DNA from 4 places in the Serratia sp. Nf2 genome. Region 2 is predicted to be linked to each of the others. Evidence: predicted binding sites of a transcription regulator. Region 2 holds the regulator's gene; each other region holds the start of a gene.

Region 1 (7,817 bases), on a different contig from region 2:
GGCGGCCGTCCGGCAACAGCTTCGGCACCCAACCTGCCAATCGGTACATCAGGCGCACGTCGGCCTTGATAATCGGCCCGATATCCGGCCGGATCACCTTCAGCACCACTTCTTGGCCGGTGGTTTTCAGCCGCGCGGTATGCACCTGCGCGATCGAGGCAGAGGCCAGCGGCTGCTGATCGAAATCGTCGAACCAGGTTTCCAGCGGGCCGCCCATCGCCAGTTCGATATGTTTACGCGCCAGCGCGCCGTCGAAAGGCGCGACCCGGTCCTGCAACAGCGTCAGCTGATCGGCAATCTGCGGCGGAAACAGATCGCGGCGGGTCGACATCATCTGGCCGAACTTGATCCATACCGGTCCCAGCTCCTGCAGCGCCAACCGCAGGCGTTCACCCAGCGGCTTGTCCTTGTGCCGATTCGGCATCCAGAACAACAGCCGGCGGCCGAAGCGTAGCGGCAGCGTCAAACGCATTGTCGGGATCAGCTCGTCCAATCCATAGCTGAGAAAAACGCGGACGATAAAATACAAACGTCGCAGTTCGCCTGGGGTCATCGCTTGCCCTCCAACGTGTCCATGCGGGCAGACAGCGCTTCCGCGCTGCGGGCGAGTGCATCAACTTCCTCGTTGAACCACACCACTTCCAACGGCCCCGGCGCCAGGCGCCACTCTTCCGTCAACGTCTCCGCCATGTCCTGCTGCCGGCGCATAAAGCCGTCTTTCAGCAGCGAGGCGCCTTTTCCCAGCGCCTGTGTAATGCCCTGGGCGGCGATATCGCCGATATAGGGTGCCAGCCACTCCGCCGGATCCCACTCCGCCAGATCAAGCAGGCCAACCAGCTGTTGCACCACCTGAATATCACCTTCCACCGCCAATTCGCCGCTGCGCATCAGCACCGGTAACTGCTGGCGGTCGCGCAGTTTCAGTAAGGCGGGAATGCGGCTGCGCACGGTGCAATCGGCACTGTCTTCAGACTGCCCCAGCACGTCCACGCGCAGTTCGCTGAACACCAGCACCAGTGGTGAAGCCAGCTCTTCCAGTTCGATGCGCAGCACCTTGCCCGCCAGGCGTTGGCGAGCGGCTTTCATGCTGCGATCGCGAAACAGCAGGTTATTCAGCGAGGTTTCCAGCGCACCGGTCAGCAGAGGGGTAAACAGCATCGGCATCTCCCTCTCAGAACTTGAAGCCGCGATGCAGGGCGACAATCCCACCGGTCAGGTTGAAATAGGTGACGTTTTCAAAACCGGCGTTGCCCATCATGCCTTTCAGGGTTTCCTGATCGGGGTGCATGCGGATCGATTCCGCCAGGTAGCGGTAGCTGTCCGGATCTTTCACTACCAGCTCGCCGATCTTCGGCAGCACGTGGAAGGAATAAGCGTCGTAAGCTTTGCTCAGCGGCGCCAGCAGCGGCTTGGAAAACTCCAGCACCAGCAGGCGGCCGCCCGGCTTCAGCACGCGGAACATCGAGCGCAGCGCTTTGTCTTTGTCGGTGACGTTGCGCAGGCCAAAGGAGATGGTGATGCAATCGAAGTAATTATCCGGGAACGGCAGCGCTTCGGCGTTGGCCTGCACGTAATTGATGTTGCCGACGATGCCGCGATCGCGCAGCTTCTCGCGCCCCATCTTCAGCATCGAATCGTTAATGTCCGCCAGCACCACCTGCCCCTGCTCGCCAACCATACGGGAGAACTTGGCCGCCAGGTCGCCGGTACCGCCGGCCAGATCCAGCACGCGCTGCCCACGGCGCACACCGCTGCAGTCAATGGTGAAACGCTTCCAGATACGGTGGATGCCGAACGACATCAGGTCGTTCATCACGTCATACTTTGCCGCTACCGAATGAAAAACGTCCGCCACCATGGCCTGTTTTTCGTCTCGAGCGACGGTGCGAAAACCGAAATCGGTGGTTTCCTGCGGTTGATCTGCCATTGTCCTGCCTGCTATTCAGTCAATTTTGTGTGGATGAGTGTACCAGAAGCCTGGAGAATACCCCACCTCGCCACGGCCTCAGCCGTGCGAAACGAAGCCCGGTTCCCCGGCGGTATCGTCATCGTTTTTCGTCTGCGGCAGCGCGGCGACATCATCGTCGTTCGCCTCTTCCGCTTCATCGTGTTGCGCGCCGGCTTGCTGCGCCAGCAGCGGGTTGATCGGCCGTTTGACCTCAACCCCCAACGCACGGAAACCTTCAATTTGGCCGATAAGATTACCACGGCCTTCGCTCAGTTTGTTCATCGCCTGACGATAACTGCCCTGCGCCTTGTCCAGGCTCTGCCCCAGTGCGGACATATCGTCCACGAACAGCCGCATCTTGTCATACAGTTTCGCCGCGCGATCGGCTATGCGCTGGGCGTTCTGGCTTTGATGTTCATAGCGCCACAGGTTGGTGATGGTGCGCAGCGCCACCAGCAACGTAGTCGGGCTAACCAGCATGATGTTGTGCTTGAGCGCTTCGCTGATCAGCTCCGGCTCGCGATCGATAGCCAGCAGGAAGGCGGGCTCGACCGGAATGAACATCAGCACATAGTCCAGCGAACGCAGCCCCGGCAGCTGCTGATAGTCCTTGCGGCCCAGCATGCGAATGTGGCCGCGCAGCGAGGCGATATGTTCGCTCAGCGCCGCTTCGCGCTCCACCTCGTCTTCGCCGTTGAAATAGCGCTCGTAGGCGATCAGCGACATCTTGGCGTCGATCACCACGTCCTTGCCCTGCGGCAGACGCACGATCACATCGGGCTGCATGCGGCTCTGGTGATCCACCCGCACGTTGACCTGCGTTTCATACTCGTGCCCTTCGCGCAGACCGGAAGCCTCCAGCACCCGGCTCAGCACCACTTCACCCCAATTGCCCTGCGTTTTGTTGTCGCCTTTCAGCGCCTTGGTGAGGTTGATGGCCTCGCGCGCCATCTGCGCGTTCAACTGCTGCAGATTACGTATCTCGTGCGTCAGCGTGTGGCGTTCCCGCGCTTCCTGGCCAAAGCTGTCCTGCACCTGACGGCGGAACCCGTCCAGCTGTTCACGCAGCGGCAGCAGCAACCGATCCAAGCTTTGCTTATTTTGCTCGTCCACCTTGCGGCCGCTGTGTTCAAAAATGCGGTTGGCGAGGTTTTCAAACTGGGTGGTGAGGCGTTGTTCGCTGTTGATCAGCAGGCGCTGCTTCTCCTCCGCCGCCATGCGCGTCTCTTCCAGACGGATGGTGACTTCGCGCAGCTCGGCCTCTTGCGCGCTGTTAACCTCGCGCTGGGCACGCAGTTCCTGATTGAGCAGTTCGCATTCGTTGCGCCAATGGTTGAGCTGTTGCAACTTCTCATGTCCGGCCGCCAGCTGGCTGTGTAGGTTACGCAGCTCCAGCTCACTCTGCCGCAGCTGCTGCTCGTGGCGCTGCAGAGCCTCCTGCCGCGCCGCCGTTTCCTGCTGCGCCTGCTGCAACGCTTGCTCCAGCAACCGCAGCTCGGTTTCATGTTGCGCATTCGTCTGCTGCACCCGCAGACTGGCGATCAGCCACCCCAACAGCATGCCGATCGTTACGCCGCCAATCCCATAAATCAGACTGGTATCCACCCTGCCTCCTGTTGCACCTTGCCGTTCCGGCGTTTCGCACGCCCATTGCCCGTCACGTTAAGGGGAGGCTGTATGGATGTCCAGCCTGATTTTGCCCGCCGCGCACAATATTGCGCGGCACTGCGCAATTTAGCGAGAAATCAGCCCAGCCACTGGCTGAGCCACTTGATGCCGAATGCCCCCGGCGCCAGAATGCCGAACGCCCAGATCATCGCCGACGTGACGTTGGCCAACTGGAAATAACGCTGCGGCATCCCGCAAATGCCGCCCACCAGCGGCACCACGGCGCGCAGCGGGCCGAAGAAGCGGCCGATGAAGATGCCTAGCACGCCCCAGCGTTCAAAGAACGCGTGGCCGCGCGCCAGCAGTTGTGGATTGCGCGACAGCGGCCACATATGCGCCACGCGGTCCTGATAGTGATAGCCGATCCAGTAAGAGAGCCAGTCGCCGAAAAACGCCCCGACGGCGGCAGCGGCCCAAATCGGCCAAAAGGCGATGCCGCTTTCGCCGATCAGCGCGCCCAGCGCCAGCAGGATCACCGTGGCCGGCAGCAGCAGAGACAAAAACGCCAGCGACTCGCCGAACGCCAGGAAGAAGATGATGGGAATGGCCCAGCCTTCGTGCTGACGCACGACGTCGCTGACCCAGTTGATAACGTCATTGAGGCTCAATGCGGGGCTCCTGATACGCGATAATTCGCCGCCTAGGATAGGCCGGGGCGAGTTAAACCCCGGCTAAACGCGCGGCGATTTACTCGAGGTAGAACGCCTGCAGCGCTTCGCGCTGGGCCGCGCCCAGGCCGTATTCCGCTTCCAGCCAACGGTCGGTGGAACCGTATTGCTGACGGATGCAGCCCAACGCCGTCATCAGGAACTCCTCGCGCGCGCTGAGCACGTAGGCGAATTGCTCCAGCGCCGCCGCATTCAGCTTGATAGACAGCTGATCCAGCATCTGCTCGCGGAAAGTGGCCAGCGTGGTTTCGGTCAGCAGATAGTCTTCCAGCACCGTCGCTTCGTCGGCGCCCAGCGCGAACAGCACCAGCGCCGAACCGACCCCGGTGCGATCCTTGCCGACCGCGCAGTGTTGCACGATCGCGCCGCCGCCAGGGTTGCTCAACAGCTGTGCCAACCGCTGATAGGCCGCATTGCCGAACGGCAGGCGGCGATACAGCTCCAGCATGAACGCGCGGGCGTCGAAAGCGGCCAACGTTTCGTTGGTGAGCTTCTCCAGGTTGGCGTTGACTTCGCTGCTCAGCGGGTTGGCCGGCACGTGGTGATAGTCGGCGCCATTCCACAGAATATCCGGCTTGGCCTGCACCTCGTCGGCATCGCGGTAGTCCAGCACCGAGCGCACCGGCACGCCGGCGAGAAAGGTGCAGTCGTTTTCCGTCAGCCGCTCGAGGGAACCGGAGCGGAACAGCAGGCCGCGCTTGATGCGGCGCCCGTCGGCCACGCCGTTGCCGCCGAAGTCGCGGAAATTGATGCCGCCGTCGAGCGGCGCGAGCGAAGGATGAAGCAGGATCTGGGCGGTCATAAACGTCCTCGTTGTTTTTGTTATGACAACGCGCGGCAGCCATCGGCGCAGCGCTGAGGAGTATCACCGTAACAGATTCGCCGCGAATGGAAAAACGGGCCGCGTCGGCGGCCCATTGAGGGAATGGCGATTACAGCAGACGGCGGGCAGCGTCCACCACGATCTGCACCGCTTTGCTTTCGGTGTTTTTCATGGTCTCGGCGTTCGGGATCTCTTGCTGGGTGCGGTTGACGATCACCCCGGCCACCATGCCAGCACGCAGGCCCTGGCTGGCGCACATGGTCAGCAGCGTGGCGGATTCCATTTCATAGTTCATCACGCCCATCGCTTGCCATTCTTCCATCGAGCCTTTGAAACGGCTGACTACGCGGCCGGAGTAGGTATCGTAACGTTCCTGGCCCGGATAGAAGGTATCGGAAGAGGCGGTCACGCCAATGTGCGTGGTGGCGCCGCTGGCCTTGGCCGCTTCCACCAGCGCGGTGGTGCAGGCGAAGTCCGCGACCGCCGGGAACTCCATCGGCGCAAAGTGCAGGCTGGCGCCGTCGAGGCGTACCGCCGCCGTGGTGACCAGCACGTCGCCGACGTTGATGTTCGCCTGAATGGCGCCGGTGGTGCCGATGCGCAGGAAGGTGCGAATGCCCAGCTGCGCCAACTCTTCCACCGCGATAGAAGTAGAGGGGCCGCCGATACCGGTAGAGCAGACGATCACCGCCTTGCCGTCCAGCTCCGCGCGCCAGGTAGTGAATTCACGATGGGAGGCCAGATGCACCGGATTTTCCATCAGCTTGGCAATCTTCTCTACGCGCTGCGGATCGCCCGGCACGATGGCAAGCTGGGCCCCTTGTAAATCGTTCTTGGTGAGGCCGAGATGAAAAACGTCAGACTGAGACATACGAGACTCCTCATGGATCATGTTTATTGGGAGGAACAAAAAAGCACTCTACTGAAAATCGCCGCTTAATTTCGTGACGACAGTCACTATGAAAAGAGAAACAAATTACATGCTACATATTTTTTGTGATTTTTATCACAAAAAAAAGCACTGTGACGCTCCATGAAGGCACCGCTCTACCTCAGTCTAGCCGACAAATCTTGCCGCCCTCTGCCCGTTGATTGCCGGCTGAAACTATTTAGCTGATCAATTCAAAATACCCTCATCTTATCGGTTGCTTAGGGACAAAAAAGCCCTTTAACGCACCTTATGGCACTTACGCAGGCCAAAACGCGTAATAACATGATAAAAAGCGTTTAAAAATGCCGCAAAGCCAGATAATTAGCCGTTTTTTATCGACTTGTCCGAAAGTGCGCCACGCAGCGCCAATAATGGGTAATCTTTCCTATAGTTAATCTCAGCGCTTTTTTCTATTGCACGGAGACCGCAATGAAAACCGAACATGTGATGACATTAGAACAGGCTCAGGGGGGATTCGCCCCGGCCGCCGCGCCGTTGGCCGCCTCCGCGATTATCACCGACGAACAGGGCATTCACGCCGGGCAAACGACCATCCCTTCTCAGGGCGACGCCCTGCCGGCCTACGTCGCCAAACCCGCCGACCAGAGCGGCCCCTTCCCCATCGTCCTCGTGGTGCAGGAAATCTTCGGCGTCCATGAACATATTCAGGATCTGTGCCGCCGCCTGGCCAAGCAGGGCTATCTGGCGATCGCGCCCGAGCTCTATTTCCGCCAGGGCGACGCCAACGACTACACCGATATCGGCGAGCTGTTCCAGCAGCTGGTCACCAAGGTGCCGGATCGTCAGGTGCTGTCGGATCTGGATCACGCCGCGCACTGGGCTATCCGCCACGGCGGCGACGCCGGCAAGCTGGCGATCACCGGTTTCTGCTGGGGTGGCCGCATCACCTGGCTGTACGCGGCGCACAACCCGCAGTTGAAGGCGGCGGTCGCCTGGTACGGCAAACTGGTTGGCGAGAAAACGCTGAATTCACCGAAGCAGCCGGTCGACGTCGCCACCCACCTGTCGGCGCCGGTGCTGGGGCTGTATGGCGGGCAGGATAGCGGCATCCCGCTGGAGACGGTGGAAACCATGCGTCAGGCGATCCGCGCCGCCAACGCCGAGGCCGAAATCGTGGTGTACCCCGAGGTCGGGCATGCGTTCAACGCCGACTATCGCCCCAGCTACAACGCCGAAGCGGCGCAAGACGGCTGGCAGCGCATGCTGGCGTGGTTCGCCCAGCACGGCGTCAAATAATTTCCTTCACATAAAAAAGGGCGCCGAAGCGCCCAATCATCACACCAGTAAATCTATAAGCGGCGGTTCATCCGCCGCACGGCATCACGCGTGCTCGCGCAGGCGCTGTGCCGCCAATACCATGTTGGCCAGCGACTGCCGGGTTTCTGGCCAGCCGCGGGTTTTCAGGCCGCAATCCGGGTTAACCCACAGGCGTTCCGCCGGGATGTTCTGCGCCGCTTTACGCAGCAGCGCTTCAATCCATTCCACGCTCGGCACGTTCGGCGAGTGGATATCGTAGACGCCCGGCCCGATTTCGTTCGGGTATTCGAACTCCTTGAAGGCTTCCAGCAGATCCATATCGGAACGCGAGGTCTCGATGGTGATCACGTCGGCGTCCAGCGCGGCGATGGAGTCCATGATGTCGTTGAACTCGCAGTAACACATGTGGGTGTGGATCTGGGTGTCGTCCCGCGCCACGGCGGCGTTCAGTTTGAAGGCGTCCACCGCCCACTTCAGGTAAGCGGCCCAGTCGGATTGACG
Region 2 (7,817 bases):
CGCCAGCCCCAGCTCATCAGGTCTTCTTTGTCGAGCTGCAGCACCAGCAGCCATACCAGCGATGCCAGTAGGGTGCCGCTGTTGGAGCCGATGGCGATGATCGACGCTACCAGTCCGCGCCGTTTGGCCGGCGCGTATTCCGCCAGCATCACCGCGCCGCCGGACAGCTCTGCGCCGGCGCCGAACCCCTGCGCGAAGCGCAGGATCACCAGGCAGGTGGGCGCCCAAACGCCGATTTGCGCATAGGACGGGATCAGGCCGATCAGCGTGGTGGAAATGCCCATCAGCGCCACGGTGGTGATCAGCACCACGCGGCGGCCTTTGCGATCGCCGATCCAGCCGAACACCAGCGCCCCGATCGGCCGCGCGATGAAGCCGACGGAGTAGGTGGCGAAGCTGGCCAGCAGGGCGACCAGCGGCGTGGCCTCGGGGAAGAACACGTCGCCGAACACCATGCCGGCCGCCAGGCCGTACAGCGCGAAATCGACGTATTCCATGGCGGTGCCGAGCCAGCAGGAGAAGGTGGCGCGCCAAAATTGGCTGCGCCCCTCTTTGGTTGCCAGGCGTTCATCGGCCGCCAGCGTGTCGGCGGTCTGTGGAGTGGCAAGCGTTGTTTCGCTCATGGCAGTGCTATCCTCTTTTGTGCTGCGCCTTGAGGGACGCGGTTAAAGATGGTTTCCCTGGTGCCGGCAACAAAGGTGTGCCGACAAATGATGTCGGACGCATGGCGATTCAACGCTGCGGTGTCAGAGTATCTACGCGCGTAGATAAAACAACGCGACAAAGATGAAACTTTGCAGGCGATCACAGAATCGGCATCGTGCCGGGGAACGAAGATAGAGAACGCGGATGGCAAAAAGATGACAGGAGCCCGGTTTTTCCGGCGGAAGCCACCGCCGTTTTCGCCACGAATCAGCCTGCCGCTTTCGTATTTCTGCGCTACAATGGGGGCCTGTTAACAGTTTGTATCGTCTGTCGCGCCGTACCGGTCGCGGCTCAGGCGAGGAGTAAAGCAATGTCTGGCATCAGGGATTCCATCCTGCCGCCGCTGGAGTGGTTGTCCGAACAGGATCCTCCGGCGCCCGCCGCCGTCAGCGACTGGCTGATGGAGTTAGGCTCCATGACCCGCCGATTTGAACGCCATTGCGCCCAGGTGCGCGTCGAACCGCAGCGCGAATGTTTCGTCACGCGCGAGGCGTTGGGCGATGAGGCGAATCACCTGCCCGACAGCCCACGCTATTGGCTGCGCGAAGTGGTGCTGCTGGGCGACAACCAGCCCTGGCTGCTGGGGCGCACGGTGATCCCGGAAAATACGCTGACCGGCCCCGACCAGGCGCTGGTGGATCTGGGCACGCTGCCGCTGGGGCGCTACCTGTTCAGCAGCGGCGAGCTGACCCGCGACTATATCCATATCGGCCGACAGGACGCGCTGTGGGCGCGCCGTTCACGGCTGCGGCTGGCGGGCAAACCGCTGTTGCTGACCGAACTGTTTTTACCGGCTTCACCGCTGTATTCAGCGGTTCCTGCATAAGAGAGGAGAGCAAGACCTTGGAGGGAAGCGTGACTCAAAGTAAATGGCGGGCTTACAGCCATTTGATGCGCATTGATAAACCGATCGGCACGCTGTTGCTGCTGTGGCCGACGCTGTGGGCGCTGTGGCTGGCCGGGAAAGGCGTGCCGCCGCTGTCGATTTTGTTGGTGTTCGTGCTCGGCGTGTTCCTGATGCGCGCCGCCGGCTGCGTAGTGAATGACTACGCCGATCGCGCGGTGGACGGCTACGTGAAACGCACCGCCGGGCGGCCGATGCCGAGCGGCCGGGTGAGCGCGAAAGAGGCCAAGGTGCTGTTCGTGGTGCTGGTGCTGATCTCGTTCTGCCTGGTGTTGACGCTCAATGCGATGACCATCTGGCTGTCGCTGGCGGCGCTGGCGCTGGCCTGGATGTATCCGTTCATGAAGCGGGTGACCAACCTGCCGCAGTTCGTGCTGGGCGCCGCGTTCGGCTGGGGCATTCCGATGGGTTATGCGGCGGTCAGCGAATCGCTGCCGCTCAGCTGCTGGCTGCTGCTGCTGGCCAACATCTGCTGGACGGTGGCCTACGACACGCTGTATGCGATGGTCGATCGTGACGATGACCTGAAGATCGGCATCAAATCCACCGCTATCCTGTTCGGCCGTTATGACAAGCTGATCGTCGGGCTGCTGCAGTTCGCGACGCTGCTGCTGCTGGTGTGGGTCGGTTATCTGGCGCAGCTCGGCGGGGCGTTTTACTGGTCGCTGCTGCTGGCGGGCGCGCTGTTCATTCACCAGCAGAAACAGATCGCCGGCCGCGAGCGCGAGGCCTGTTTCAAGGCCTTCCTGCAGAACAACTATGTCGGGCTGGTGGTATTTATCGGCATCGCGCTGAGCTATCTGCCGGTGTAACGATTCCTCTTCGCAAGAAAAAAGGCACCCCGTGGGGTGCCTTTTGTATTTCCGCGCCGGGTGAAATCACTCGTCTTGCTCTTCTTCCGCATCGGCCTGCGGCAGGACGTTGGTCTCTTCCGGCATGTTGACGCTTTCGATGGTCAGCTTGATTTCCGGCGTGATCAGATCGCTCAGCATGTTGTACACCTCGAGGGTGTGCTCGCGGATCGCATCGCCGCTGTCGTTGATATAGCCTTCTTCGCGCAGCGTCGCCACCAGGGTGGAGAACACCGCCTTGTCGAAGAACTCCGGCGCGTTGATGCCGTGCAGCACCGACAGACGTTGCGCCATGATGCGGCTCTCTTTCTCCAGCGCGCCGCGGTTGATGCTCGGGTTAGCGCTGAGGATCGACATGGTGATGGCGTAGCGTTGCAGGGTTTCGCGCACCCCGGCGGCCAGCAGCTGCAGCGGGCGAATGCGTGCCGGGTTCAGCACCAGCTCGTCGCCTTTGTCGCAGATCAACTGTTGACGGATCAGCTCGTCAATCATCGGCCGCAGCACCTCCGGCAGCTGTTCCTTGTCGTTATGCAGGAACAGCTCGGCTTTCAGCATCGGGTAGATCATGCCAATCTGGCGCAGCAGCTCGGCGCGCGACACCCGGCGGTGATGCATTACGATGCTGGCGATCAGCGACGGCAGCACCAGCAGGTGGTGGATGTTGTTACGGTAATAGGTCATCAGCACCGCCTGCTCACGCGGCAGGATGATGATGTCGCCGATGTTGTCCTTTTCCACCTCGAACTTGTTCATGTTCAGCGCGTGATCCAGCAGCTCGTCCGGCGTTTGCGTCGGCACGGTGACGTCACGCGCGTAAGGCGCATTGCGCATCAGCTGCAGGTAGCACTCCAGCTGTTCGACCAGCTGTTCGCGGGTCAGCGAACGCTGGCGCGAGGCCAGCAGCGCGGTGGAACACAGGTTCATGGCGTTGGCCGCGGCGGCGTTGTTGATACGCACCATGATCTGGCCGGCCAGATCGTTGACCGTCGGCGTCAGCCAGCTTGGGCGCTGGGCTTCGATCGGATCGATCGACTCGCGCCACTGCGGCACGTTCTGGTTGAGGTAAGCCGTCAATGGCAGCGGTTCGCCGAAGTTGACGTAACCCTGGCCCAGATTGCGCAGCTTGCGCAGGCCGCGCAGCATTTGCAGCAGGCTCTCTTTTTCCTTGGTGGCGCCACGCAGCTCTTTGGCATAGGTGCCCACTTCCATCACGTGCTCGTAACCGATGTAGATCGGCACCAGCGTGATCGGACGGGTGCCGCCGCGCAGCATCGCCTGGATGGTCATCGAGAGGGTGCCGGTCTTCGGTTCCAGCAGGCGCCCGGTGCGGGAACGGCCGCCTTCCACGAAGTATTCCACCGAGTAACCGCGGGTGAACAGCTCGCCGAGGTATTCGCGGAACACCGTCGAGTAGAGCTTGTTGCCCTTGAAGGTGCGGCGGATGAAGAACGCGCCCAGGCGACGGAAGATCGGGCCGGCCGGCCAGAAGTTGAGGTTGATGCCGGCGGCGATGTGTGGCGGCACCAGGCCCTGGTGATACAACACGTAGGACAGCAGCAGATAGTCCATGTGGCTGCGGTGGCAGGGCACGTAGACGATCTCGTGGCCGTCCTGCGCCAGTTGGCGCACGCGCTCGGCGTTGGTGACGTTGATGCCCTGATACAACCGGTTCCAGGTCCAGCTCAGCACGCGGTCGGACAGGCGCACGGTTTCGTAGGAGAAATCGGCGGCGATCTCTTCCATCAGCGCGATGGCGTTCTGCTGGGCTTTCTCGTGCGAGATCTTCTTGCTGCGGGCCTCGTCCTCGACCGCTTTTTCGATCGCTTTGGACGCCAACAGCTTGTTGAACAGATCCTGACGGGCCGGCAGGCTCGGGCCTACCGCGGCCAGGCGCTGACGCGAGAAGTGCATGCGCGCCACGCGCGCCAGTTTCTGCGCGATGGTTTTATCCGTGCCGTGCTCGGTGGCCATGCGGCGCAGCGAAACGGTGTTGGAGAAACGCACGAAGCTGTCGCGGCCGAGCCACAGCACGGCGAAGAATTTCTGCACGCCATTCAACAGACGCAGGTGCGGCGTGCCGTGGCCTTCGCGGCCCGGCGAGCGGCCGAACATCACCGAAACCGGCAGCATCTGAATGTCGAGATCCGGATTGCTGCGATGCAGATCCAGATAGTCGTGGAACAGCTTTACCGACTCTTCTTTCGGGGTGTAATAGCGGAACACGCGCGGGCCGTCGTGAATGAACACGTAGCTCGGCAGCACGGTGCCGTCGATCTCCAGCGAGTTGAGCGGATCGGGCAGATCCTGCGCCAGGCACTGGGTGCGCAGCGTCAGCAAATCCGCCTTGGAATTGTAAGGTAAAACATACAGAATCGGCCGTGAGGGATCCAACCCTAGCTCGGTAACCGGATCTGAAGGGATGACCTTACTTCTTACCAACAATTTAAGTGGTAAATTCAATATTTTATAATAAATTTTACGCCAACCTGACATAACAACGTGAAGCCTCTTGTTAGCAATGCGCCGCAAGCATACCAGAAACCGGGTAGCAGATCTGTGGTGTTCGAAAACCGAGAGCCGTCAGCGCGGACTGTTCTAGACTCTTTTTATTATGACCGACCTCTGAGAAAGGCACGAAAACATGGCAAACCAAGCAACCGGACTGACCCGCATCATCAAGGCCGCCGGCTATTCCTATAAAGGGCTTTCCGCCGCCTGGCAACACGAAGCGGCGTTCCGCCAGGAACTGGTGGTCACCCTTCTGGCTATCATACTGGCTGTCTGGCTGGATGTGGGTGCGATAGCGCGCATTTTATTGATCGGATCGGTAGCGCTGGTGATGATCGTCGAGATCCTGAACAGCGCGATCGAGGCGGTGGTGGATCGGATCGGCAGCGAACATCACGAGCTGTCCGGCCGGGCCAAGGACATGGGATCGGCGGCGGTGTCACTGGCGATCGTGCTGGCGCTGTTCGTTTGGGGCACGGTCTTATGGCAGCATTTTGGCTGACGAAAGGCGCCTACTGACTGATTTTTATTTATTCTTCGGTTCCCAATCCGCGCTTACCTGTATATACTCACAGCAAGACTGTATAAACAAACAGGGGGCGGAATGAAAGCACTAACTACCAGACAGCAAGAGGTCTACGATCTGATTCGCGATCATATTTCGCAAACGGGCATGCCGCCAACGCGTGCCGAGATCGCGATGCGTCTGGGGTTCCGTTCGCCTAACGCCGCCGAAGAACACCTGAAGGCGCTGGCACGCAAAGGCGTGATCGAAATCGTCTCCGGTGCCTCGCGCGGTATCCGCCTGCTGATGGAAGAAGAAGAAGGGCTGCCGCTGATCGGCCGCGTCGCCGCCGGCGAGCCGCTGCTGGCGCAGCAGCACATCGAAGGGCACTACCAGGTTGATCCTTCCCTGTTTAAACCGAGCGCCGATTTCCTGCTGCGGGTGAACGGCATGTCGATGCGCGACATCGGCATTCTGGACGGCGATCTGCTGGCGGTGCATAAAACCCAAGACGTGCGCAACGGCCAGGTCGTGGTGGCGCGCATCGAAGACGAAGTGACGGTCAAGCGCCTGAAAAAACACGGCAACGTGGTCGAGCTGCTGCCGGAGAACAACGAATTCCAACCGATTGTGGTCGATCTGCGTCAGCAGAATTTCACTATCGAAGGGCTGGCGGTCGGCGTGATCCGCAACGGCGACTGGATTTAATCGCTGCCCCCTCAGTGCCGCCTCTTGTATCAATCGCCCCTGTTCTGGGGCGTTTTTGTTTCTGATTTTGCCCTTCGCCACTGCTACGGGAACGTCTCATCATGCGCTTGATTTCCGCCTTCACCAGCGACACCGATAAAGCCCTGTGGCGCCTGGCCCTGCCGATGATTTTTTCCAATATCACCGTACCGCTGCTCGGGTTGGTGGACACTGCGGTGATCGGCCACCTCGACAGCCCGATCTACCTGGGGGGCGTCGCGATCGGCGCGGTGGCGACCAGCTTCCTGTTCATGCTGCTGTTGTTCCTGCGCATGAGCACCACCGGTCTGGCGGCGCAGGCGCTGGGGGCACAGAACCCGCAGGCGCTGGCGCGCGCCTTTATGCAACCGCTGGTGCTGGCGCTGCTGGTCGGGGTGGCGATCGTCCTGCTGCGGTATCCGCTGATCGAACTGGCGCTGCGGATCGTCGGTGGCGATGGCGAGGTGCTGGAACAGGCGCGGCGTTTTCTTGAAATCCGCTGGCTGAGCGCCCCGGCGGCGCTGGCCAATCTGGTGCTGTTGGGTTGGCTGCTCGGCGTGCAGTATGTGCGGGCGCCGGTGATCCTGCTGATCGTCGGCAACCTGCTGAACATCGTGTTGGATATCTGGCTGGTGATGGGCCTGGGCTGGAACGTGCGGGGGGCAGCGGCGGCAACCGCCATCGCCGAATACGCCACGCTGCTGCTCGGCCTGTGGCTGGCGTGGCGGGTGATGCGCCTGCGCGGTATCACCCTGCCGATGCTGCGTCAGGCCTGGCGTGGCGACCTGCGTCGTCTGCTGGCGCTCAACCGCGACATCATGCTGCGTTCACTGTTGCTGCAACTGTGCTTTGCGTCGCTGACCATCTTCGGCGCTCGCCTGGGAAGCGAGGTGGTGGCGGTCAACGCGATATTGATGAATCTGCTGACGTTCACCGCCTATGCGCTCGACGGCTTCGCTTATGCGGTGGAAGCCCATTCGGGCCACGCCTACGGCGCCCGGGACGACAGCCAGCTGCGCAAGGTGTGGCATGCGGCCTGCAGGCAGGCGGGGCTGGTCGCGTTGGCCTTTGGCCTGGCGTATGCCGTTACCGGCCAGCAGATCGTGGCGGCGTTGACCTCCTTGCCGGAGCTGCGTGCGTTGGCCGCCCACTATTTGCCGTGGCAGGTCATTCTGCCGCTGGTCGGGGTATGGTGCTATTTGCTGGACGGCATGTTTATCGGCGCCACGCGCGGCGCCGAGATGCGCAACAGCATGGCGGTGGCCGCGGTGGGATACGGCCTGGCGCTGTTCAGCGTACCGCTGTTTGGCAACCACGGGCTTTGGCTGGCGCTGGCGGTGTTTCTGGCGCTGCGCGGCCTGGCGTTGGGCTGGATTTGGCATCGTCATCAGGTGCGCGGCAGCTGGTTTACCGCTCGCTAGAACGGACGCTGTGCTGGGTTATTTATTAATTTTATTTATGTTTTTGTTCACTTTTGCTTACATGTTTTCAACCCTGGCATTTTTGCGTTAGCTTGTTGTTTATTAGCGTTTTTTGTTTTTATTTTGTTTCTTAATGGTTTTTTATTCTGATATTTGGCTTTTTTATTTCCATATTTAACTAGAATGAATCATGTGGC
Region 3 (7,817 bases), on a different contig from region 2:
CTCTGGGCGCAGGTCGGCGAGGTATTGAACGATAGCGGGGCCTTCGGTGATCACGTTACCATCATCCAGTTGCAGGGCGGCGACGTAACCTTTGGGGTTGATGCGATAGAAGTCCTCACCGTCGGCGCAGCGCTTGCTGCGATTGTTCACCCTGACCAGGGTGAAGGGGAGCGCTAATTCGCGCAGGACGATATGTGGGGCAAGCGAGCACGCATCGGGAGCAAAATACAGCTTCATGCTATTTCCTTGTGGGTTAATGAGAACGCTCGCCACAGCATGCCGACACCGATGCCGGCGGGAAAATGGAAATTTCAGAAAGCCGCTATTAGCTCAGCGACTGGCCAGAGTTTGCTCCTGTTCTCGCAGGTAACTCAGCAGGGTTTGGACGGGGGGCAGGGCCGCCGCCTCGGATGAGTACGCGAGGCCGAAACGGCGATAAATCGGCGCAACGAGCGGCAGAGTGCAAACCCCAAGCGCGTCGGGCGGGATCACGGACGCGGGCATCAGCGTGACGCCCGTGCCTTCCCTGACCAGCGTCAATGCCGTTTGCCAATCGCTGACGGTGGCGCGGATATCGGCCAGCGCCAAACCTGACTGCTGCGCCAAGCGTAGCGCATTCACATCACAGCCGCCGGTCGCCAGGATAAAAGGCAGCCGGAACAGGGCATCCAGCGCCACCGGCCGCCGCGCTCGCGCCAGCGGGTGCGCGCTGGGCACGACCGCCAGCCAGGCATCCTCCCCCAAAGGGAAGCACAGCCGCTCCGGCGCCGGATTGAGCACCACGCCGATGTCAGCCGTCGCCGATGCTAACCAGCTCTCCACTTCGTGGTCGGTGCCCTCGAGCGTAATCAGCTCAATGTCGGGGTACAGACGGCGAAATTTGCGCAGCAGCGGCGGCAACAGTTTGCTGAATGCCGACGGGAAACTGGCCAGGCGTATTTTGCCCGCGTGCGCGTTGCCGGCTTGTTGCGCACATTGCTGAATGGCCCGCAGTGCTTCCAACATCGTGCGGGCATGGGCGACGATCTGCAGGCCGCTTTGGGTCAGGACGACATTGTGCGGTTGGCGAACCAAAAGCCGGGTGCTCAGCATTGTCTCCAGTTGAGCGATGGCCTGGCTGGCGGCAGACTGCGTCATACCGCAGAGCGCCGCAGCCTGAGTGATGGTGCCGCTGTCGGCGACGGCAACCAGCAGGCGCCAGTGAAGAAGATTATGCATCGGCGTGCATCCTCTTGAGGAGCGAAGACAAAAAAAGCGGCCCGAGAGCCGCTTTTTGCTGGTGGTGAGAAAGCCTTAGCAGACTTCTGCGCCGGCGATGCCGTCCAGGTAACGCTCTGCGTCCAGCGCCGCCATACAGCCGGTGCCGGCGGAGGTGATTGCCTGGCGGTAAATGTGATCCATCACGTCGCCTGCGGCGAAGACGCCGGGGATAGTGGTTTGGGTCGCATTGCCGTGAATGCCGGACTGCACCTTGATGTAGCCGTTTTCCAGCTCCAGCTGGCCGCCGAAGATGCCGGTGTTCGGGCTGTGGCCGATAGCGATGAACACGCCGGCCAGCTCCAGTTCACGGGTTTCGTTTTCCGCTTTGGTGCTGCGGATACGCACGCCGGTCACGCCCATTTCATCGCCCAGCACTTCGTCCAGCGTATGGTCGGTGTGCAGCACGATGTTGCCGCTTTTCACTTTTTCCATCAGCCGGTCGATCAGGATCTTCTCCGAGCGGAAGCTGTCGCGGCGGTGGATCAGGTGAACTTCGGCGGCGATGTTGGACAGGTACAGCGCTTCTTCAACGGCGGTGTTGCCGCCGCCGACCACTGCGACTTTCTGGTTGCGGTAGAAGAAACCGTCGCAGGTCGCACAGGCGGAAACGCCTTTGCCCTTGAACGCGTCTTCGGAAGGTAGGCCAAGGTAGCGGGCGGAGGCGCCGGTCGCGATGATCAGCGCGTCGCAGCTGTATTCACCGCTGTCGCCGAACAGGCGGAACGGACGCTGCTGCAGATCGACGCTGTTGATGTGATCGAAGACGATTTCAGTCTGGAACTTCTCCGCATGCTCGCGCATGCGCTCCATCAGCGCCGGGCCGGTCAGGCCTTCGGCGTCGCCCGGCCAGTTTTCCACTTCGGTGGTGGTGGTCAGCTGGCCGCCTTGTTCCATACCGGTGATCAGCACCGGGCTCAGGTTGGCGCGCGCCGCGTAAACGGCGGCGGTGTAACCGGCCGGGCCGGAGCCCAGAATCAGTAATTTGCTATGTTTAGCCGTGCCCATGAATAACCTCTTTATTCCACAATGGCGGACAATGGAACCGATTGTAGGGAAAATGGCGCAGTAAAAAAAGCGCCGGGCGACGTTGTTAACGATTTGTATGATAGTTGTCGCCTATTAATGCACCCGCTGTTGGCAAATCGCACGCCAAACGCAGAAATTTACCTTATCAAAGCCGCATTCGGCCACTGAATCACCAACCGCGCAAAAACGGCGCATTCTGCGACTTGAGCCGCTCCTGGCTGGGGTTTACCAACCAGCGATTCATAACCAAAAATGGGATGCAGACTTTTCGTGACGGTACGTTGTTCTGATTTTGCTTCTTTTACTTTGACAATCCGCTGCGCATTTGCGAAAACATCATAGGAAGAAGAAATTATCCCCGTAACACCAGCAAATCGTACGTATTTGCGCCGCGAGGCGGCAATGCGCGGTGGGTTTGCGGAGCAGGGCGCGCAAGCGTTTGCTGATTTTTTCTCGACCTAAACGTCGTTACCGGCGTCGCGCGGGGTTGGACAGACAGGCTGTGCGGCGTGGAATGATGGTAGTGAAGAAGCATATGACAGGCATCGGGTCTTCGCTTGGAACGAACCCTTACACATTGACGTTGGCTAGGGTGTGGCAAGTGCACGGAAGAAAATAAGAGAGACAATAATAATGGCAGACAACAAGAAACGCCCGGGTAAAGATCTTGACCGTATCGACCGCAACATCCTGAATGAGCTGCAGAAGGATGGGCGTATTTCGAACGTCGAGCTTTCGAAGCGCGTGGGGTTATCCCCGACACCATGTTTAGAACGCGTGCGCCGTCTCGAGCGCCAGGGTTTCATTCATGGCTATACCGCATTGCTTAACCCGCATTATCTGGATGCGTCCCTGTTGGTTTTCGTGGAAATCACGCTGAACCGCGGCGCGCCGGATGTGTTTGAGCAATTCAACTCGGCAGTGCAGAAGCTTGAAGAGATTCAGGAGTGTCATCTGGTTTCCGGTGATTTCGACTACCTGTTGAAAACCCGCGTACCGGACATGTCGGCTTACCGCAAATTGCTGGGCGAAACCTTGCTGCGTTTGCCGGGGGTCAACGACACCCGTACCTATGTAGTGATGGAAGAAGTGAAACAGAGTAACCGTCTGGTTATCAAAACACGGTAAGGTGCAGGTGCAAAACCTGATTAAATTGGTTACACTCCTGTTTATTCATACAGTTTCGGCGCCGGGGAAGCTTCTCGGCGCTGTTGCTATGTCAGCTAACAGGAACCTGGAGAGCCTTTCTTGAGCCAGGAATATACAGAAGATAAAGAAGTTACCCTGAAAAGACTCAGCAGTGGCCGGCGTTTGCTGGAGGCTGTGCTTATCGTGGTAGCGATTTTTGCCGTTTACCTCATGGCTGCGCTGGTCAGTTTCAACCCGTCTGACCCAAGCTGGTCGCAGACCGCGTGGCATGAGCCGATTCACAATTTGGGCGGCGGTGTCGGGGCCTGGTTGGCCGACACGCTGTTCTTCACCTTCGGGGTGCTCGCTTACGCGATACCACCGATCATGCTGATCCTGTGCTGGGCGGCCTATCGCCAGCGCGGCAACAGAGACTACATCGACTATTTCGCGCTCTCCCTGCGCCTGATCGGCACCCTGGCGTTAGTGCTCACCTCCTGCGGGCTGGCGGCGCTGAACGTTGACGATCTCTATTACTTCGCTTCCGGCGGCGTGATCGGCAGCCTGCTGAGCAACGCCATGTTGCCGTGGTTCAACGGCATCGGCGCCACGCTGGCGCTGCTGTGCGTGTGGGCGGCGGGGTTGACGCTGTTTACCGGCTGGTCCTGGCTGGTCATCGCCGAGAAGATAGGCGGGGCGGTGCTGGGCGTCGCGACAGTGATGACCAACCGCTCACGCCGCGAAGAGCGCTATTTCGAGGATGACGAGCGTTACGTTGACGACGAGCCTGAGCAGGCAGGGAAGGGCGCCGCAGCCGCGGTTGCCACGACCGCCGCCGGCGCCGCGGTTGCCGATGACGACGTGCTGTTCTCCGCGCCTTCGGTCACCGAAAGCGCCAAAGAGGCGGCGGAAGACGCCGCCGATCCGTTGCTCAGCGGCCTGCGTGCCGACGATGGTGAGGTTGAAACCGACGCCGCGCCAATCACGCCGGCGGCTTCGCCTGCACCAGCGGTAAAGGCAGAGATCCACGAGCCCGTTGCCGCACCGATCGCCACACAGGCGCCGTCGGTAACGGTGGCGCCGGCCGCGCCGGCCTCGGTCAATCAGCACCCGGTGAGCGCCCCGGCGCAAGACGCCACGCCGCCGCTGTATTCCTTCGAGATCCCGGAAGAAACGCCTGTACCTAAGGCGACGCGCCCTGTCGATCCTTATCAGGATGACGATGAGCCGCGCTTGGGCAATTGGCAAGAGCCGGCTGCACCGCAGCCGCCGGCGCGTTCTCCCTTTGATTTTACCGCCGCGCAGCGCGATAGCGTCGACATCGGTGGTTCGGACGGTTTCAGCGCTACCGGTGCCAAGCCACAGCTGGATACGGCAGCCGCTGCTGCTGCAGGTACCGCGGCGGCGACCTTTATGCCGGCCTTCACGGCGACCAGCGACAGCAATTCGCAGGTTAAACAGGGCATCGGCCCTGAGCTGCCGCGGCCGAATCCGGTACGTATTCCGACCCGTCGTGAGCTGGCCTCATACGGCATCAAGCTGCCTTCGCAGCGTGCGGCCGAGCAGGAACAGCGCCAGGCGGAGCCTCAACAGCCGACGGCGGTGAATCCGCAGGAAGAAGAGGCGCAGCAAGAAGCCGCGCTGCGCCAGGCGTTCGCCACGCAGCAAAGCCAGCGCTATGGCGAAAGCTACGAGCCGGAGCAGGATGATGAAAATGCTCAGCAGGAAGCCGAGCTGAGCAAGGCGTTCGCCGAACAACAGAACCAACGTTACGGTGAAATCCAACAAGACGATGAAGAGGCGCGGCAAGAGGCTGCGCTGCGCCAGGCGTTCGCCGAGCAGCAGCAGGCGCGTTATGGTCAGCAAGAGACTGCCCCGCAGGTGCCTGCCGCCAGCCCGGTCGATACCCGCAATGCTTTCAGCTTCTCGCCGATGGCGGATCTGGTGGACGATGGCCCGAGCGAACCGATGTTCACGCTGTCCCCGCAGCTTGAAGAGCGCATTGAACAGCAAAGCGAGCAAGAGGATGACGTGCCATTCGGCCAGTTTGAGCCTGTGGCACCGGCTGTTCAACCTCAGCAATCGCACTCACAGCCTCAACAATACCAGCAGCCGCAACAGCAGTATCAACAGCTGTCGCCGCAGCAATATCAGCAGCCACAGCAACCGGTGCAGCCGCAGTCTCAGCAAGCACCGGCCGAGCAACATCCGGCGATGGACAGCTTGATTCACCCGTTCCTGATGCGCAACGATCAGCCGCTGCAGAAGCCGACCACGCCGCTGCCGACGCTGGATCTGCTGACCGAAGCGCCGAAAGAGGTGGAGCCGGTCGATTCCTTCGCGCTGGAACAGAAGGCGCGCCTGGTGGAGGCCAGTTTGGCCGATTACCGCGTAAAAGCCGACGTGGTGGATATCCTGCCGGGGCCGGTCATCACCCGCTTCGAGCTGGATCTGGCGCCGGGCGTTAAAGCGGCGCGCATTTCCAACCTGTCGCGCGATCTGGCGCGGTCGCTGTCGACTTCGGCGGTGCGCGTGGTGGAAGTGATCCCCGGTAAGCCTTATGTCGGTCTGGAGCTGCCGAACGCCAAGCGGCAAACGGTGTATCTGCGCGAAGTGCTGGATTGCCCGGCCTTCCGTGACAACCCGTCGCCGTTGTCCATCGTATTGGGTAAAGACATCTCCGGTGAACCGGTGGTGGCCGATCTGGGCAAAATGCCGCACTTGCTGGTCGCCGGTACCACCGGTTCCGGTAAGTCGGTCGGGGTCAACGCCATGATCCTGAGCATCCTGTATAAAGCCACGCCGAAAGAAGTGCGCTTTATCATGATCGACCCGAAAATGCTGGAGCTGTCGGTCTATGAAGGCATTCCGCACCTGTTGACCGATGTGGTGACCGACATGAAAGACGCCGCCAATGCGCTGCGTTGGTGCGTGGGTGAAATGGAACGCCGCTACAAGCTGATGTCTGCCCTGGGCGTGCGTAACCTGGCCGGCTACAACGAACGCGTCGATCAGGCCGAAGCGATGGGGCGGCCGATCCCGGATCCGTTCTGGAAGCCGACCGACAGCATGGATATCACGCCGCCGGTGCTGGAGAAAGAGCCGTACATCGTGGTGATGGTCGACGAGTTCGCCGATCTGATCATGACGGTCGGCAAGAAGGTCGAAGAGTTGATCGCCCGCCTGGCGCAGAAAGCGCGTGCGGCGGGTATCCACCTGGTGCTGGCGACCCAGCGTCCGTCGGTGGATGTGATCACGGGTCTTATCAAGGCCAACATCCCGACGCGTATCGCCTTTACCGTGTCGAGCAAGATCGACTCCCGCACCATCCTCGATCAGGGGGGCGCCGAGTCCTTGCTGGGTATGGGCGACATGCTCTATCTGGCGCCGAACTCTTCCATTCCGGTGCGTGTACATGGCGCATTCGTGCGCGATCAGGAAGTGCATGCGGTGGTCAAGGATTGGAAAGCGCGCGAGCGGCCCCAATATAAAGAGGGTATTCTCAGCGGCGGTGAAGACGGCGAGGGCGGTGCTGGCGGCGGTATGGATGGCGACGAAGAGCTGGATCCGCTGTTTGATCAGGCGGTGGATTTCGTGGTGGATAAACGCCGTGCCTCCATCTCCGGCGTGCAGCGCCAGTTCCGTATCGGCTATAACCGCGCGGCGCGCATCATCGAACAGATGGAAGCGCAAGGCATCGTCAGCGAGCAGGGGCACAACGGCAACCGTGAGGTGCTGGCGCCGCCACGGCACGATTGATGGTCGTTTAGCCATTGCAATTCAATAAGAAAGGGCCGCTTAAGCGGCCCTTGTGCAAAGAAGCGTAAACCCGTTTCTTCTCGGAACATTGGCCTACCGGCCGATCGCCGGCTTCGGGTAAAGTAACCGGGTAGAGGGTTGATTTGACCCGCACGGCGTCGCCCTGCGGTTAACGCATTTCATAAGGTATCTGGAATAATGAAAAAACTGTTAGTTGCCTGCTGTCTGCTTTCGGGATTCGCGTCTACCTCCGTGCTGGCCGATGCCGCACAGGATCTGCAAAGTCGCCTGGCGAAGGTGAACAGTTTCCACGCCAGCTTCTCGCAAACCGTGACCAGCGCCGACGGTGCAGCGGTGCAACAGGGGGAAGGCGAGCTGTGGGTGAAGCGGCCAAACCTCTTCAACTGGCACATGACGTCGCCCGATGAGAGCGTGCTGGTCTCCGATGGCCAGACTCTGTGGTTCTATAACCCGTTCGTCGAGCAGGTGACGGCGACCTGGCTGAAGAACGCCACCGGCAATACGCCGTTTATGCTGATCACCCGCAATAATGCCAGCGACTGGAAACAGTACAACGTGAAGCAAAAGGGCGATGATTTCGAGCTGACGCCGAAGTCCGCCAGCGGCAACCTGAAGCAGTTCGC
Region 4 (7,817 bases), on a different contig from region 2:
CGCTCGGTCGAGCAGGGCCAAATCGAAGCGTTGCGTGAAGGGCAGCGGCGCGATGGGTTGGGCGACCTCCTGCAGCTGCTCCACCCCGCAGACGCCGCAGCCGGTGCGGCCGGCCAGGCTGCGGCGCTTCTCTTTCAGCTGCATAAAGCGGCGGCTCGAGAGTTCCACATGCACTTCAATGCCGTTGCAGGCCGGCTGTTGACGGATATCGTAGATATCGTCGGGGGAGGCGATGATGCCTTCGGACAGCGAAAAACCGATGGCGAAGGCCGCCAGATCTTTCGGCGTCGCCATCATCACCACGTGGGAAATGCCGTTGTACACCAGGGCGACCGGCACTTCTTCCGCCAGCCAATCCTGCTGCGCCTGAGCCAGATCGTTGCGCTGCCAGACCGCGTGGCGCGACAGGCATTCCTGTTTGATATCGTCGGTTTCTGCGAGGAGTAGGTGCTTATTCATAACGTTCTCGTGACCGTCGGTGACGAGGCGCCGACGGGAGTGAATTCTTATTAGCAGGTGTGGGGATTATACAGGATCCTGATCCCGCTCGTGTAGGGAATGACACCCTGCCGGCGACCCCACCAGGTTATCCACAGTTTTGGTGGATAACGTGTGTGCAAGGGGCGGTGAAACGCTTAGCAGGCGTAAACAAAAAATCGTTCAGAAAATTATTATATTACGCGGGAAAGTGCGATCTGCAGGGGGATTGGGGGTTGCACGCATTCGCGTTTTGTTTATTCTTTGCTGTATAAACATACAGTTTGGTTGTGATTATGCTGAGCAATTCAATGTTGTATGCTTTTTCACCAGGTGAACCCCTGACGTTACCGCTGTTTGCCGATCGCGTGGCCTGCGGCTTTCCTTCCCCGGCGCAGGACTATGTCGAGAGCAGGCTGGACATCGGCAAGCTGCTGGTGCGGCACCCCAACGCCACCTACTTCGTGCGCGCCAGCGGCGAGATGGAGCGTGCAGGATGGATCAGGCACTACCGACAGATTAAGAAACTGAGTATCCGAGAAACAGCAGACGCGACAGGCTACAGTACTTCCCAAGTTTGTCGCATTCAGGCCTTCTATAAAGAAGTTGAGACTGATTAAAAAGCAGCCTTAATGTACAATAATTTTCGATATCCAAACTGACCCCATGAACAATCAATGAGTTAGAGGTAAAAGATGATTTCATACAAAAAAACCATACCTGCTCTTGTCATATTCGCTTTATCTAATGCTGTGGCATATGCGAATGATTTCGACAAATCAAACGAAGCGATGGCAATTTCAGCAATAGGTTTTTCTGGCTCAAATGCTCGTGTTGCACATGATGTTTGTGGGGCAACCAATGAGAAAATTGATAAATATAAAAAACAAATAAAAGACTCATTAACTAGAACATTAAAGTATGAACAGTCAGGATTCGATACGCATTGGGATAATGGTTGGAAAAATGCTGATTTTTTGGTTAAGTCATTAAGTAATGATGAAGCCTATAAAAAAGAATATTGCCGAGAGGTTTTAGATGGAATTAATAATCCTGAAATGAATTAAGGATTATTCCTTATTCGGGGTTCTACGCCGGAACTCCAGATTTTTCCGTCCGCTAAAATTATCCTCGGTTGAGCAGCTTTATACCGTCAGCTCGCAGTGGACCATCAGGGGAAATGTGGCGGTACAGCGTTTGTCGGGTTATCCCAAGCTCCTGACATAACGTACTGACTTTCGTCTCTGGCCGTCCCATTGATGCCATTGCCAGTCGCAATTTTATTGGCGTCATTTTGTAAGGCCGTCCGCCGTTCCTCCCGTGAGGCAAGGCCTGCCGCTGTTCTTTGCGGCGCTGTACGCAGCAGAGACCGAGGGCCGCGCGCGACTGGCTCGACACCCGCTTAGTCCCGCCCTCTGGTCAAATGCAGGCTGACGTGTACAGCCTGCAGGCAGAGGATTTCGTCTGGCAACCGGTATCGCCCGCCGTCGGCGCCGTTCGCAATGACAATCCCTCACTCATCCTGCCCATCGATACGCCAACGGTCTGAGTGCCGCATTATCCACAGTTTTGGTGGGTATCATGTGTGTAAACACACGCGAAGAATGCCAAAAGCTGCAGGAAAAATCGCTCAGAAAATTATTATATTACGCGGGAAAGCGCGATCTGCAGGGGGATTGGGGGTTGCACGCGTTCGCGTTTTGTTTATGCTTTACTGTATAAATATACAGTTTGGTTATGATTATGCTGAGCAATTCAAGGTTGTATGCTTTTTCACCAGGTGAACCCCTGACGTTACCGCTGTTTGCCGATCGCGTGGCCTGCGGCTTTCCTTCCCCGGCGCAGGACTATGTCGAGAGCAGGCTGGACATCGGCAAGCTGCTGGTGCGGCACCCCAACGCCACCTATTTCGTGCGCGCCAGCGGCGAATCGATGATCGACGGCAATATCCAGGACGGCGATCTGCTGATCGTCGACAGCGCCCTGACGCCGGAGCACGGCAATATCGTGATCGCCGCGGTGGACGGCGAATTCACCGTCAAAAAACTGCAGCGCCACCCCGACGTGCGGCTGTTGCCGATGAATCCCGCCTACGCGCCGATCGTGTTCGACGACGAGGCGCAGCTGGAGATTTTCGGCGTGGTGACCTTTATCGTCTACGCGGCGCGGTGACTTCGGCCCTTTTTTTCATTTTTTTTCTGCCCGATCTTTTCGTTGGCGTGACCTCTCTACTGAGTTTCCAGTTCAATACACTCAGGGGAATCCTTCATGGCCATAAAAAACAAGAACGGCGCAGGGCGTACGTTCACATCAGCCAAACGCATTACCGGGAAACGCGTAGCTATCGGGATAGGATGCGCACTATCGGGCATGCTCACCTCCGCGATGGCAGCACCCGGTGCGTCGGCACCACCCTCGGCGGTCGAACAGCCCGCTATCCTTTCCTTCGCCATTCCCGCCGGTGATCTGGCGCCCGCCTTGCAGACGGCGGCCGCTAAGGCCGGCGTGATAGTGATTTTCACGCCCGAACAGACGCGTGGAAAAAGCACCGCGGGCCTGCAGGGACATTATCGTCTCACCGACGCGTTCGATACGCTGTTGGCGGGCAGCGGATTGCGCGCTCAGCAAACTGCGCAGGGATATCGGTTGGTCGACGCCGGGCCGGTTCAGCCGTTGACGATACCGGAACTGTCGGTGGTCGGCGGTTTGTCCGACAGCGTCGCCGCCGGCCGTTCGGTGCTGGATAAAGAAGACATCGAACGCGTACAGGCCGATAACATCGCCAGCCTGCTCGATCGTCTGCCCGGGGTAGGGATGGCGGGATCGCCGCGCCCGGGGGGCCAAAGCCTGAATATCTGGGGCATGGGCGACATGGAAGATGTGAAGGTGGTGCTGGACGGCGCGCCGAAGGGATTTGAGAAATATCGGCAGGGTTCGGTATTCATTGAACCCGAATTGCTGAAAAAGGTTGAGGTCGATAAGGGGCCGCACAATCTGTTGAACGGCAATGGCGGCTTTGGCGGGACCATTACGCTGGAGACCAAAGATGCCGGGGATATGCTGCTGCCGGGCGAAGATTTTGGCGGCTTGCTGAAGTACAGCTACCACACCAACGATCGCCAGGGCATTTACAGCGGTGCGTTGTACGGCCGTACGCCGGAAGGATTCGCCGACGGTTTGATCTACATGAGCAAGCGTGACGGCGGTAACCTGAAGCGACCGGACGGCACGCGCTTTGCCTATTCCGCCAACGATCAGGCTTCCTACCTGTTAAAAACCAATATTTATCTGAGCGAGGCGCAAACCCTGACGCTGTCGGCGATGCGTTCGGACTCCGATGGCTGGCAGCCTTTTGCCGCCAAGCGGGACGATATCGCTGCGCCCAGCCAGGCGGATATCGATAAATATGGCCGGGAAGAAGCGTGGCGCCGCATTCTGGTGTATCGCGACCAGACGGACACTAATTACTCGGTGAAATGGAATCTGGCGCCGGAAGCGCAGCCGTTGCTGAATCTGACGCTGTCTTATGCCTATTCGAAGACAGAGCAGCATGACAAGCGGCCGGATTCCGCGTCAAAGTTCAGCTATCTCGGTACGCTGGGCAATGAAAGCTGGGTGAACTATACCGATCGGCAGTTTGACGTCAGCAATGAAAGCCGTTTCGCCAGCGGGCCGCTGGAGCACAAGCTGTTGCTCGGCGCGCGTTGGCATAAACATCAGCGCGATACCCTGATGTATTACCCCTCGCAGGTGAAAAACGCCAGTTACAACTACGGCTATTTCCAACCGTATTATATGCCGGCGGGCGAACAGGAAACCCGCAGCGTTTATCTGCAGGATGCGGTCAGCTTCGGCAGCCTGACCGTGACGCCGGGCGTGCGTTACGATCATGTGACCAATACCGGGCAACCGAACCGGGCGCCGCGCTATAACGACAGCGATCCGCTTGTGGGCCATGATTACAGCAGCGTGACCTATACCGGCTGGTCGCCGCATTTGGGCGTGATGTGGAAAGCGACGTCGAATCTGTCCCTGTTTGCCGACGTTAGCCGCACCTGGCGCGCCCCGGTGATCGACGAACAGTACGAAGTGCAATACGCCGCTTCCAGCGTGCCCGGCACCAGCCGCGGCCTGCAGGTGGAACGCATGACGGGCGTTCGTCTCGGCGCGGTGCTGGACTTCAACGATGTGTTGATGGCGCGAGACAGTCTGCAGATCCGCACTACGCTGTTCCGCAATCGCGGCAAGGACGAGATTTTCTATCGTCGCGGCGTAGTGTGCGACGCCGCACGGCACGGGGGCCAATGTGGGCAACCGTTGTCGAACTATCGCAACTTGCCGGGTTATACCATTGAGGGCGTGGAGCTCGAATCGTTTTATGACAGCGAAAGCCTGTTCGGCAGCCTGTCGTTCTCCTCGATTCGCGGCAAACGCGACGCTTCACCGCGCGATCCGTGGGGCAACGAAACCTGGATTGCCGAAATTCCACCCGTTACGGCACACGCGATGCTGGGCATGAAAGTGCCGCAGTGGGACATGGCCTTCGGCTGGACCGGCGATTTCGTGCGTAAACAGGATCGTTCACCGGCCGACGGCGATCCGATGGCCGTTGTCTGGGCGCTGCCGAAAACGTCGGGTTATGCATTGCACGGCCTGTTCGCCTCGTGGCAACCCAGCGGTTTGCAGGGCTTCGAAGCTCGCGTCGCGGTGGACAACCTGTTCAACCGCGATTATTACCCTTACCTGGGCGAATCGGTGTCCGGCGTAGGGCGCAACATCAAGTTTAGCGTTAGTCAACGTTTCTGAATATCCTGCTGACAGGGGCCATTTCGGCCCCTTTTCACGTTTTCTCTCCCGTATTTCCCTACTTTTTCGCCGTTTATAAATCATCAGCAATCGCTTGACACAGAAGTTACAATTTTAAAATAATAATAATTATCATTTTCAATCTCATTATCAATTGGTGTCACCGAATGGCAAGGAAAGAGGCCGCGGCAGCCAACGGGTTTGCTCAACAGCTTTACCTTGAGCATCACAGTTGGCTATGCCATTGGCTGAGACAGAAGGTCGGGTGCGCGCATCACGCCGAAGACCTGGCGCAGGATACGTTCATCAGTATTTTACTGAGCCCGCAGTTGCTTGCCATTCGGCAACCACGCCCCTTCCTGGCGACCGTGGCGCGCCGGCTGGTGGCGAATTATTACCGGCGTAAAACAATCGAAGAGAGCTATCTGCAGGCCTTGAGCGAGCTGCCGACGATCGAGGCGCCCTCGCCGGAAGTCCGTCAACAAACCCTCGAAATGCTCGAACAGTTGGATCAGGCGTTGGACGGATTGCCGGCGCACGTCCGCGAGGCTTTCCTGTTGGCGCACCTGCAGGGCATGCGTTATTGCGACATCGCTGAACGTTTGCGGGTGTCGACCAGCTCGGTGAAACAATATCTGCAGCGCGCCAATTTGCACTGTTTCTTTGCATTGGCGGCGTAACGGCAAGTGCGGAACCCATGATGGAATCGGATATCGATCGGCAGAGCGCGCGTGAGGCCGCCGCCTGGTTAACCCAGCTGATGTCGGAAGAGGCAAGCGATGCGGATAGGGAAAACTGGCGGCGTTGGTATCAGGCGAAACCGGAAAATGAACGCGCCTGGCGGCATATCGCCGCGTTTTCATCCCGTTTTTCTCTGCTTAACGGGGCGGCGGCGCAGCGTAGTCTGTCGCAGTTGCCGAACCCGCAACGCCGCCGGTTGCTGAGAAGCCTGGCGGCCATCGGCGTGGTGGGGACGGTTGGCATCGGTTCTGGCGCGCTGCCCTGGCGCCCCTGGCTGGCGGATTACCGCACGGCGGTGGGGGAGCAGCAAACCGTCGCGTTGGCGGATGGCGCGCAGTTGATGTTGAACACGCAAACGGCGGTCAACGTCAGCCGTCAGCAGGCCGCATTGCTGGAGGGCGAAATGATGGTGAATCTGCCGCCGGAAAGCGGCGCGTTGACGGTGAGGCTGCCGCAGGGTGAGATCGTGACGCAGGCTGCTCGCTTCAGCGTTCGCCTGTGGGAAACCTACAGTGATATCGCCGTTTATCTTGGCCGAGTCACGATCCTTTCGCCGGCGCATCGGAACGCGGTGCTCAACGCCGGTCAGGGCGGCAGATTAAGCCGGCAAGGCATTGGCGAACCGTATCGCGTGACGCAAGAGCCCGGTTGGCGGCAGGGCATGCTGTTGGCCGACAACATGCGGTTGGACGACTTCCTGATGGAGCTGGGGCGTTATCGTCAGGGCGTTATTCGCTGCCGGCCGGAGGTCGCCGGCCTGCGGCTCTCCGGCGCGTTTCCGCTGGCTGACCCCGAGCGCGTCATTGCGGCTCTGCCCGGTGCGCTGCCGGTTAGGATAAATATGCTGTCAAAATACTTCATTACCGTATCCTAAAGTTTTTTACTCTGCCATTAGGGTATTTCCTTTTCGATTGACCTGTTCTTTCTCGTTCCCTGCCCGGTACCGCGTGCCTAAACGACCTTTCTGACATACCCCGACTGCCGTTGACCGCCGCGTACGTTGGTCGGTTTTACGCTTAACCTGAGTACCGTTTCCTATGTTCAATCACAACGTATTATCTGGCGATTTCTCTTTACCACCAACAGGCGGGCGATGGCGCTGGGCTACCGCCAATGTGTTGGCGTTGGGTCTGCATGGTGCGTTGTGGCTTGGGCTCGGTTATCACCTGATGCCACCGCTGCTGCCCGCGGCGCAACCGATGGTGTTGATGATGGTTGCCGAGCAGGCGGAATCGACCCCCAACGCAGAGCCGATGCCGACCGGCGTGCGCCAGGTGCAGGCGGTGGCGCAACGGCAGGCCAATCGGGAACCGGAGGCGGCGATGCCTCCGCTGATTCATGCGCCGCGTGCGACGGAGCGGCAGAGCAAGGCTAAAGGGCAACGGAACGATCCCATCAGACCGAAAACGGAACCGCCGCGCCCAAGGCAGGAGGAACAGGAAAAAATAGCGTCTGCAAGCTCAATAGCATCAAGCACCAGCGCGCCGCCGTCTCTGGATGGAAAGCGTGTTGCCGCACCGCAAACCAGCGTGGCGTCGCAGCCGAGCCAGGATGCCTCGGTCTGGAGCGGCCTGCTGTTGGCGCATTTGAGCCGTTTCAAACGCTACCCGGCTCTGGCGGTACGCCAGCAGCGCCAGGGTATTGTTCAGGTTGCCGTGACGTTGGATCGACAGGGGAACGTGCTGGGCGTGAAGCTATTGCGATCGAGTGGGGTTGCTTCGCTGGATCGGGAGGCGCTTCACTTACCGCAGCGCGCTTCTCCACTGCCTGCACCCGGCAACGAGATCGCAGCG

Evidence for each region. The regulator LexA, encoded in region 2, represses DNA repair genes until DNA is damaged. The targets are predictions, from matches to a motif close to TNCTGTATGTACATACAGNA.
Region 1: a site for LexA is predicted at 3,620-3,639, ahead of rmuC (DNA recombination protein RmuC). Genes of this name have one in related genera too.
Region 3: a site for LexA is predicted at 3,450-3,469, ahead of C9411_RS19360 (DNA translocase FtsK 4TM domain-containing protein). Genes of this name have one in related genera too.
Region 4: a site for LexA is predicted at 2,190-2,209, ahead of umuD (translesion error-prone DNA polymerase V autoproteolytic subunit). Genes of this name have one in related genera too.

Annotation. Positions count from the first base shown of each region.
Region 1 is NZ_PYTW01000007.1:17,974-25,790, forward strand. It holds gene ubiB (ubiquinone biosynthesis regulatory protein kinase UbiB) at 1-553, opposite strand, end outside; gene C9411_RS16020 (SCP2 domain-containing protein) at 550-1,158, opposite strand; gene ubiE (bifunctional demethylmenaquinone methyltransferase/2-methoxy-6-polyprenyl-1,4-benzoquinol methylase UbiE) at 1,172-1,927, opposite strand; gene rmuC (DNA recombination protein RmuC) at 2,006-3,553, opposite strand; gene C9411_RS16035 (DedA family protein) at 3,694-4,224, opposite strand; gene C9411_RS16040 (tyrosine-protein phosphatase) at 4,304-5,086, opposite strand; gene udp (uridine phosphorylase) at 5,217-5,978, opposite strand; gene C9411_RS16050 (dienelactone hydrolase family protein) at 6,468-7,295, shown strand; gene metE (5-methyltetrahydropteroyltriglutamate--homocysteine S-methyltransferase) at 7,380-7,817, opposite strand, start outside.
Region 2 is NZ_PYTW01000004.1:375,798-383,614, reverse strand. It holds gene C9411_RS12055 (MFS transporter) at 1-623, opposite strand, end outside; gene ubiC (chorismate lyase) at 1,016-1,531, shown strand; gene ubiA (4-hydroxybenzoate octaprenyltransferase) at 1,549-2,421, shown strand; gene plsB (glycerol-3-phosphate 1-O-acyltransferase PlsB) at 2,488-4,953, opposite strand; gene C9411_RS12035 (diacylglycerol kinase) at 5,102-5,470, shown strand; gene lexA (transcriptional repressor LexA) at 5,573-6,181, shown strand; gene dinF (MATE family efflux transporter DinF) at 6,283-7,620, shown strand.
Region 3 is NZ_PYTW01000009.1:126,432-134,248, forward strand. It holds gene gstA (glutathione transferase GstA) at 1-237, opposite strand, end outside; gene C9411_RS19345 (LysR family transcriptional regulator) at 331-1,218, opposite strand; gene trxB (thioredoxin-disulfide reductase) at 1,294-2,265, opposite strand; gene lrp (leucine-responsive transcriptional regulator Lrp) at 2,920-3,414, shown strand; gene C9411_RS19360 (DNA translocase FtsK 4TM domain-containing protein) at 3,535-7,173, shown strand; gene lolA (outer membrane lipoprotein chaperone LolA) at 7,372-7,817, shown strand, end outside.
Region 4 is NZ_PYTW01000001.1:729,828-737,644, reverse strand. It holds gene fdhD (formate dehydrogenase accessory sulfurtransferase FdhD) at 1-459, opposite strand, end outside; partial or broken gene C9411_RS03500 (DNA polymerase V) at 789-959, shown strand; gene C9411_RS25480 (hypothetical protein) at 1,173-1,544, shown strand; partial or broken gene C9411_RS25960 (HTH domain-containing protein) at 1,603-1,809, opposite strand; partial or broken gene C9411_RS26165 (hypothetical protein) at 1,847-2,026, shown strand; gene umuD (translesion error-prone DNA polymerase V autoproteolytic subunit) at 2,215-2,649, shown strand; gene C9411_RS03470 (TonB-dependent hemoglobin/transferrin/lactoferrin family receptor) at 2,746-5,283, shown strand; gene C9411_RS03465 (sigma-70 family RNA polymerase sigma factor) at 5,451-5,963, shown strand; gene C9411_RS03460 (FecR domain-containing protein) at 5,984-6,898, shown strand; gene C9411_RS03455 (energy transducer TonB) at 7,062-7,817, shown strand, end outside.